DNA from 3 places in the Anaerostipes sp. PC18 genome. Region 1 is predicted to be linked to each of the others. Evidence: riboswitches for the same ligand, from Rfam matches in the RefSeq annotation. Region 1 holds a riboswitch; each other region holds the start of a gene.
The links. Region 1 has a riboswitch for thiamine pyrophosphate ahead of thiC (phosphomethylpyrimidine synthase ThiC). Riboswitches for the same ligand answer to the same signal wherever they lie in the genome.
Positions count from the first base shown of each region.

Region 2: another riboswitch for thiamine pyrophosphate. It lies ahead of thiS (sulfur carrier protein ThiS); the one in region 1 lies ahead of thiC (phosphomethylpyrimidine synthase ThiC).
Region 3: another riboswitch for thiamine pyrophosphate. It lies ahead of P8F77_RS01290 (thiamine-binding protein); the one in region 1 lies ahead of thiC (phosphomethylpyrimidine synthase ThiC).

Region 1 is NZ_CP121164.1:2,839,270-2,842,379, reverse strand. Features, by position in the region: gene thiC (phosphomethylpyrimidine synthase ThiC) at 1-1,214, opposite strand, end outside; TPP riboswitch at 1,307-1,410, opposite strand; gene P8F77_RS15265 (patatin family protein) at 1,618-2,448, shown strand; gene P8F77_RS15260 (hypothetical protein) at 2,479-3,110, shown strand, end outside.
Region 2 is NZ_CP121164.1:1,198,152-1,201,261, forward strand. Features, by position in the region: gene P8F77_RS06535 (GH32 C-terminal domain-containing protein) at 1-491, shown strand, start outside; gene P8F77_RS06540 (hypothetical protein) at 622-894, shown strand; TPP riboswitch at 1,096-1,202, shown strand; gene thiS (sulfur carrier protein ThiS) at 1,268-1,465, shown strand; gene thiF (sulfur carrier protein ThiS adenylyltransferase ThiF) at 1,467-2,099, shown strand; gene P8F77_RS06555 (thiazole synthase) at 2,102-2,869, shown strand; gene thiH (2-iminoacetate synthase ThiH) at 2,874-3,110, shown strand, end outside.
Region 3 is NZ_CP121164.1:245,927-249,036, reverse strand. Features, by position in the region: gene P8F77_RS01300 (ABC transporter substrate-binding protein) at 1-399, opposite strand, end outside; gene P8F77_RS01295 (ABC transporter permease) at 428-1,192, opposite strand; gene P8F77_RS01290 (thiamine-binding protein) at 1,161-1,457, opposite strand; TPP riboswitch at 1,652-1,765, opposite strand; gene P8F77_RS01285 (amidophosphoribosyltransferase) at 1,928-3,110, shown strand, end outside.

The DNA.
Region 1 (3,110 bases):
CTTTCAGGTTTTGATTCAGCGCGGTACCTTCTTGCCTTTTCAGGGTCTAAAGCCAGATCAAACTGGGCCTCCCAGTCAAGCTTCTGCCTTGCCTTGGCCATCTGGTTGTCCCAATCGATTGCTCCTTTTATGCCTTTGGCGATATCCGCCGCATGGGCTGCAATCTTTGAAGCCATAATGCCTTCTTTTACATCGTCTACATTTGGAAGACGCAGATGCTCGGCCGGTGTAACATAACACAGGAAGCTTGCACCGGATGCCGCTGCAATGGCACCTCCGATCGCTGAAGTGATATGGTCATATCCAGGGGCGATATCGGTAACCAGCGGCCCTAACACATAAAAAGGCGCACCTTTGCATATAGTCTGCTGAATTTTCATATTTGCCTGTATCTGGTCCATTGGCATGTGTCCGGGTCCTTCGATCATTACCTGGACATCCTTTTTCCAGGCCCGGGCCGTCAATTCTCCCAAAGTTACCAGCTCCTCGATCTGAGAAATATCGCTGGCGTCTTTAATGCACCCCGGACGGCAGGCATCCCCGAGGCTTAGAGTAACGTCATATTCATTACAAATGTCCAAAATCTCATCATAGTATTCAAAGAACGGATTTTCACAGCCGGTAGCTTCCATCCAGGCAAAGATCAATGATCCGCCGCGGGAAACAATGTTCATCTGTCTCTTCATGGCCTTAAAACGGTCTGCAGTACTGCGGTTAATCCCGCAGTGAATGGTCATGAAGTCGACTCCGTCTTCCGCATGCATTTTAAATATGTCGATCCATTCTCTGGATGTGATATCCTTGAGAGCCTTGTTGTAGTATACGATGGCATCGTAAATCGGAACAGTGCCCAGAATGGCCGGGCATTCAGCCACAAGCTTTCTTCTGAAGGTCTGAGTGTCCCCGAAAGAAGAAAGATCCATGATCGCTTCAGCACCCATGGAGACAGCCTGGTTTACTTTCTTCATTTCCATATCCATATTCAGACAGTCTCTGGATGTTCCAAGGTTGACATTGATCTTTGTTTTCAGGGAATTGCCGATGCCGAACGGCTTTAAGCATTTATGATTTTTGTTGGCCGGTATGACGATTGTTCCGGCGGCAACTTCATTCATAAGCTTTTGAAGATCCATTCCTTCATAGGCAGCTACAGTTTCCATTTCCTTGGTCGCGATGCCGGCTCTGGCGGCATTCATCTGTGTTGTGTAAGTCATCTTACAACCTCCTCGTTTCAATCAGTCGGGAGGGAATCTAAAATGCAGTATTTAGTTTTCGGAACATTACTTTTTAATGTACATGCTTCCGTTACAATAAGCATCTAAATCCCTACGTTGGCATTACCCAAATCAGGTATGATGGTCGAAGGTTCATCCTTCCTCTCAGCCCGTAAAAGCTCCCATTTTAGTTTCAAAAACGACCTTAAAGGTCATCTTTCGTATTGTATCATTGTTTATTAGAAAGTGCAATGGTTTGAAAATTGCAATATCAGCCAAAAGAGACAATCAAGTGATAAAAACTCATACAATAAGTTTCCAGTTTTTGTGTTATAATAAAGGAAAGGAGAAGCATTTCCGCGGATTACGGGGAGTGCCCAAACGCAGTTAGGAGTGAGAGAAAATGGCAAGTTTAATATTAGAGGGCGGGACATTCCGGCCTATTTTCAGCGCAGGGGTGATGGATGCCCTGCTGGACCGCGACATTATGTTTCCGTATGTGATCGGAGTGTCAGCCGGCATCTGTGACGGCTTTTCTTACGTATCCAGACAGAGGGAGAGAAATCTTCAGATCCTTATGAATCACAGAAATGATCCCAGGTATGTAGGAAGACAGAATCTTATCAAAGAAAGAAGCCTGTTCGGGCTGAATTTTGTTTACAATGTGATCCCAAATAAATTATATCCGTTTGACTGGGACACCTTTTACAAATATGACGGAAAAATCCTAGTGGGAGTTACCAATGCCCTGACCGGGGAAATCGAGTACAAAGACGGAAAAGACTTGGATGAGGAGTGCATGATGCTGAGGGCAACCTGCGCACTGCCGCTTATTTTCCCGGCGATCAATCTGGACGGTGTTCCTTATTTCGACGGAGGAATCGCAGATCCGATCCCGGTTCGCAAAGCGATACGGGACGGCAATGACAAGCATTTGATCGTACTCACAAGACCAAAGGGATATAAAAAGGAGCTCAGCAAAAGCCATAAGGTTACATCAAGGCTGCTGAAAAGAAAGTATCCGAAGCTTCCGGACCTGCTTTTGAACCGTCATGTGGAGTACAACCGCACTGTCCGGTACTGCGAGAGACTGGAGAGAGAAGGAAAGGCTGTGATTCTCAGGCCGGATCATCCCATTGACAGTTTTGAAAAGGATATCGATGTGCTCAGGGAGACTTATCAGATGGGATACGATATGGCAATAGAAAGAATAGAAGAAATCAAAAAACTGTGATACAATAAATTAGAAGAAGAGGTGGTCAGGATGGCAAGAATTTTGTATTCAGAGCGGCCGTATGTAGAAGAACTATCTACCAATAAGACAAGAAATTTAATAGTAATCTGTGAACGCCTCTTTCTGCCGGTGCAGGCAGATGCAGCCAAGCTTGAACTGGCCGGGGAGATCGCCGGCAGACTCATCGATGAGCCCCAGGTTCTTCTCTGGATGCTTCAGTTGGAGGCAATTGAACTTTTGTTTGAACTTTGGGAACAGAAGGATGGGCAGTTTGCACTGGAGCCCAATTTTAATGATCTTCAGCAGCTCCGGTATCTGGGCTTCATTCATGTGGAAGAGGACCAGGTGGCTGTTAATATAGAGGCAAAGGATCTGTTTTATTTTATTTTAAAGAGCCACAAGTCCGGGAAGATCATGGAAAGGCATACAAGATGGGAGCAGGTTATTTTCGGGATGCTGTTTACTTACGGTATTCTCGATGTATATTACTGCTATGATATTTTTGTGCAGGTGACAGGGGAGAAGATATCTTATGACGAGATGGAAAGGTTTCTCCTGATCCGGATCGTATTTTGGCGAAGCGGCATCCTGCTGCGCAATGAGAAAACAAAGCGCCTGTTTATGGTGAGCCGTGAGGTCCTTGACCGGAACGAAGTGTTTGA
Region 2 (3,110 bases), 1.6 Mb from region 1:
CGAAGAAAATGATAGTCATTAAAAGACCATATATTAAAATTACTTCCTGTCCATCCAGTGTATATACAGGAAAGAGTGTTCAACTAAAGGCTCAGGCAGTGGGTGTATCAGGAAAAGTAGCATGGAGCGTCAGCCGCCGGTCTTTGGCATCCGTTTCTGCGTCTGGAAAACTGTCTGCAAAAAAAGCAGGAAAGATCACAGTAACAGCAAAATTAAAAAATTACAGCAAAACAGTGAAGGTGACGATTAAAAAACCTTACCTGAAAATCACCTCCTATAGAAAGACAGTGAAACGTAGAAAAAGTTACCGGTTTAGAGCAAAAGCCTATGGAACCTCCAAGTCCGTCAAATGGTCTCTTTCATCAAAGAGCAAAAAATATGCTTCTATTTCAAAAGGCGGAAAGCTTACGACAAAAAGTAGAAAAGGGACTATCACGGTTTATATAAAGTCAGGTTGCGTAAGGAAAACTTTGAAAGTGAAAATTAAATAATAATATATTGTATTATTTGCGTATCCTATCTGTAGAAATGGAGATTTTCAGATTTTTGTATGTTTGAACAATTTTTATGATACTATAGTCACACTTAAAGATCTGAAGATAGATTCAGGAGGATATGATAATGGATAGCTTTGCTTTAAAAGGAGACATTATTTATACGCCTGAACCAGGGAAGTTCCGGAGCCACGAGGATTCTTATCTGGTCTGTGGAGACGGGAAGGTGAAGGGAAAATGGAGAGAACTTCCTGAACGATTTTCAGGGATCAGAGTTGAGGATTACAGCGGAAAGCTTATTTTTCCGGGGCTGTGTGATCTTCATATTCATTCGCCCCAGTATTCCTTCCGGGGGGATCGGGATGGATATGGAGCTGCTTCCCTGGCTGGAAACTTATAGTTCTGCAGTAATAGGTTGAAATAAAAGCAAATGTTCTGATGTATTACTTGTACCATACGGAACCGTGGCTGTGCTGAAAAAACGCAAATGATAGAAAAGCCGGCGCAAACGACAAAAAATATACTTGAATTTTTCAGATAACAGGATTATAATATTTTTTGGTAAGGCAGAGGAATGCTGTCTGCCATATAATTTCATAAACAAGTAAAACTGGAGAACCGATGTTATCGGCTGAGAAGAGGGTATAACCCGAAGATTCATGGAACCTGTTAGTTAGCACTAGCGTAGGGAGTTTTCAATCGATAGAACACAGAGATGGAGCTTACGCTTCATCTTTTTTTCGTTTGTGGCTCCGGGAAACGAAAGGAGAGTTATGATGCGTGTCAATGGAAACAAAAGATTCCTCGAGGGCAGGATCACTCTGAAGGAATTTCTTCTGAAAGAGGGTTACAGGCTTGAGCACATTGCGGTGGAGAGAAACGGAAAGATCGTCCCAAAGGCTGAGTATGAAACTATCATGCTGACAGAGGCGGATACACTGGAGATCGTCAGCTTCGTAGGCGGTGGATGAGATGCTGACGAGAGAACGATTTGAACAGGAACTGGACAGACGCCAGACGCCGAAAGTGAGGGAAAGGCTCAGGGAAGGAACCGTGGCCGTTGCGGGTCTTGGGGGTCTTGGCTCTAATATAGCCCTGATGCTTGCAAGAACGGGGATCAGGAAGCTGTTTCTGGCAGATTTTGACCGGGTAGATCCATCCAACCTAAACCGGCAGGCATACACCATTTCCCAGATTGGCATGAAAAAAACAGAAGCCATGAGTGAACTGATCCGCCAGGTCAACCCGTGGATTGAACTGGGATTTTTTGACGGAAGGGTGACGCAGGAAAATGCGGCAGAGCTGTTTCGGCCATATCCGATTATCTGCGAGGCATTTGACTCGCCAAAGGCGAAAGCCGAGCTGGTCAACGGCGTATTGTCTCAGCTGCCTGACAATACCGTTATTTCCGGCAGCGGGATGGCCGGATCTTACAGTTCAAACCTGATAAAAACGGCAAAGAAAATGAAACGGCTTTATGTGTGCGGAGACGGGACACATGGGATATCAACAGAGGAATCACTGACTGCGGCCAGAGTATCAATCTGTGCGGGACACGAGGCGAACATGGCGATACGGCTGATTTTAGGAGAAGAAGAGGTATAAAGATGAGTGATACATTAAAAATCGGAACAAAGGAATTTACATCAAGGTTTCTGCTTGGAACCGGAAAGTTCAGCCTGGAAAAGACGGCGGAGGCTGTAAATGCGGCCGAAGCCCAGATTGTTACTATGGCGCTCAGGCGGGTAAAGGAGGCAGGTTCCAGCAATATTTTAGAGTACATACCGGATACGGTGACACTGCTTCCAAACACCTCCGGGGCAAGAAATGCCCAGGAGGCTGTGCGCATTGCAAGGCTTGCAAGAGAAGTGGGATGCGGTGATTTTATCAAGATCGAAGTGATACGGGATACAAAGTATCTGATGCCCGACAACGCAGAGACAATCAAAGCCACGGAGATTCTTTCAAGAGAGGGTTTCACTGTTCTTCCCTATGTGAGCCCCGATTTGAATACGGCAAGGGACCTGGAAAGTGCAGGCGCCGCCGCGGTCATGCCTCTGGCAGCGCCCATCGGAAGCAACAAAGGACTCCTTACGAAAGATTTTATCCAAATGCTGATTGATGATACCGATCTTCCGGTCATTGTGGATGCCGGAATCGGGAAGCCGTCCGAGGCCTGTGCAGCAATGGAGATGGGAGCCGATGCCGTACTGGCAAATACGGCTGTAGCTACGGCAGGAGATGTGGTATCCATGGCAAAGGCTTTTAAAATGGCAGTTGACGCAGGAAGAAAGGCATACCTTGCCGGACTGGGACGGGTCCTGGACCATGGAGGAGATGCCTCATCTCCGCTGACAGGATTTTTGGAGGACTAGGGCGATGGAGATATTAGATGAAGTGTTAAAGGAATATGATGAATATGACTACAATGTTTACACAAAAGACGATGTCATCACAGCTCTTTCAAAAGAAACGGTGAGTGCTGAGGACTACAAGGCTCTGCTCTCACCGGCTGCCATGGATTTTCTGGAGCCAATGGCCAAAAGAGCAAAAAAGGAAACAATGAAGCATTTCGGGAATACGGTCTGTCTGTTTACACCGCTTTATATTGCCAAT
Region 3 (3,110 bases), 830 kb from region 1:
CGGACGCTTGATCCCTTCCCCCTTCCGGGAAACGATCCCCGATGTATTATGCTGTAAAACTGCTGCCACAGCCTTGATCGGAAGGGCATCATCTCCAACGACAGCAGGCATCATTGTATCCTGAAATGAAATACCGAACTGTGCTTTCCCGGAGCCCACAAGTACTTCTGCTCCGTCCTCCGGCGGCTGTACGATTTCCACGTCCAGGCCGGCCTCTTTAAAATATCCTTTTTCCTTTGCCACATAAATACCTGTGTGGTTAGTATTCGGTGTCCAGTCCAGAACAAATGTAATCTTTTTAAGCTTTCCGTCTCCGGCTTCCTCTTTCTTTGATCCGCATCCAGTCATTGATACAGCTAATAATGCAGAAAGGAATACAGCTAACATTCTCTTTTTCATAATCATCATCCTCTTTTCACTTTTTCGGCTATTCCCGGCTCTCCCATGGCATACATTTCTTCTGCAGAAAATTGACTGCCCACATCAGCAGCAGACTGATCGCAGAAATCATAAAGATCACCGCGAACATTTTGTCAAATGCAAAACCTTTCTTAACCCGGATCATATAGACGCCCAGACCTTCAAATCCTCCCAGCCATTCTGAAATGACGGCTCCCACAACTGCATAGGAAGCTGAAATCCGCAGGCTGGCAAAAAACTGGCCCAGAGATCCCGGAAATTTCACATACCGGAATATCTGCAGCTTTGACGCACCCATGGATCGCATCAGACTGATTGTATCTTTGTCCGCCGAACGAAAGCCGTCCAGCAGGCTCACAGTAATCGGAAAAAATGTCACGATAATAATCAAGATTACCTTTGGAAGCATTTCATATCCAAACCACAATACAAGGAGCGGCGCAATGGCCACTGTGGGCACCGTCTGCGTCAACACGATCAGCGGATAAAATGCCTTATACATTTTATCGAAATGATCCATGAGCACTGCCATAAAAAAACCAATGACAACGCCCATCAGCAGACCGATAAACGATTCAATTATGGTCACTCTCGCATTCGTCATCAGCAGTGAAAAATCATTCACAAATGCCTTGACCACATCCACCGGCGACGGAAGCAGAAATTTTGAAACCATCCCTGTCCCGCTGGCAGTCTGCCATAATGCCAGAAGCACAAGGATCGCCGCTGCCGGCCACAGTTTATTGGTGGTGTTTTGTAACTTTTTTATCAATGGTAAGCACATCCCCTTCTGGCTTATAGGACACTTTAATGTAAGCCGCAACCGACGGTGCACCCGCACGGACAGCGATATGCTGACACTCTTTCACAATGTCCATCAGTTCATCGTAGTCACCCTCAATCGCAGTTTCAAACGGTCCCACATAATAATTCAGTCCCGTACTCTTAATATAATCAATTACCTGATCCACAATACGGATCAATTCTTCGTCATTGGCTGCCTCCGGCAGTGTTTGGATCGCTACGCTTGCATTCATATTTCTTTCCTCCTCATAAATCTGTTTCCTTGACAACTTTGCGTGCCGGATGCAATTTGCCAAAGGCAAATAATTTCCTTGCGCATCTGTGCACAACCTGCGGAGCATTTTTATTTCATTAGGGAAGGTCGTAGAACTTTACTATGAAATAAAAACCCCGCCGGATAAAATCCAACGGGGAAATAGTCTCATGTACAACTGTACTGTTTTATTCCTACGCTGGCATTACCCAGATCAGGTATAAGGGTTAAAGACTTCTTCTCGTCTTACTCTCAGCCGGCAGTCTGCCAGCACCCCTGTATATAAAGTTTTCGTATGTCTCGGTTTAACGGTATGTTTGTATTATAATGAATATATTGAATTAAATCAATTCCCATTTCGAAAGAATACCAATCTTTCCTTGTCCCGTTCCTTCCGTTTGGTTATAATAAATACAGCAATATAATTTTATTTACAAAACGGAGGAATTTATGGGCGGATTTTTTGGTGTCACTTCAAAACAGGATTGTGTTTTTGATTTATATTTTGGGACAGACTATCATTCCCATCTTGGGACAAGACGTGCCGGTATGGCGGTTTACAGTAAAGACGACGGTTTTGACCGGGCCATTCATAACATAGAAAATGCTCCGTTCCGGACAAAATTTGACAAAGACGTCAACAAAATGCACGGATATATGGGCATCGGCTGTATTTCCGATTACGAACCGCAGCCGCTGATCGTTCGCTCCCACCACGGTACTTACGCGATCATGACAGTAGGAAAGATCAATAACACGGATGAAATTATAAAGCAGATGTTTGATTCAGGCCACACACATTTTCTTGAAATGAGCGGCGGAGATATTAACGCAACGGAGCTGGTTGCTGCTATCATCAATCAGAAAGAACATCTCGTGGAAGGAATTCAGCATGCACAGGATGTCATCGACGGTTCCATGACGATCGTGCTTCTGACACCGAAAGGCATCTATGCCGCCAGAGACAAAATGGGCCGCACTCCGATTGCTGTAGGCAAAAAAGACGATGGCTACTGTATTTCCTTTGAGAGTTTTGCCTATTTGAATCTCGGATATGTGGCCGAACGTGAGCTTGGTCCCGGAGAGATCGTGATTCTTACGCCCGAAGGCATTCAGACTCTGGCAAAGCCAGGCGAAGATATGAAGATCTGTACTTTCCTTTGGGTTTATTATGGTTATCCTTCGTCCTCTTATGAAGGAATCAGCGTGGAGGAAATGCGCTATGAGTGCGGAAAGAAGCTGGCTCAGCGTGATGATGCCTCACCGGATACAGTGGCAGGAGTCCCTGATTCAGGAACCGCACATGCTATAGGATATGCCAACGAATCCGGAATCCCATTTTCCAGACCATTTATTAAATATACACCGACCTGGCCTCGTTCCTTTATGCCGACCATACAGAGCAAAAGGAATCTGATCGCCAAGATGAAACTGATCCCGGTCCACGAACTGATCCAGGATAAAAGCCTTTTATTGATTGATGACTCCATCGTAAGGGGAACCCAGCTCCGGGAAACCACAGAATTCCTTTATCAGAGCGGTGCAAAAGAGGTTCATGTCCGCCCGGCCTGTCCGCCGATCATATACGGATGCAAATATTTGAATTTCTCACGGTCTACTTCTGAAATGGATC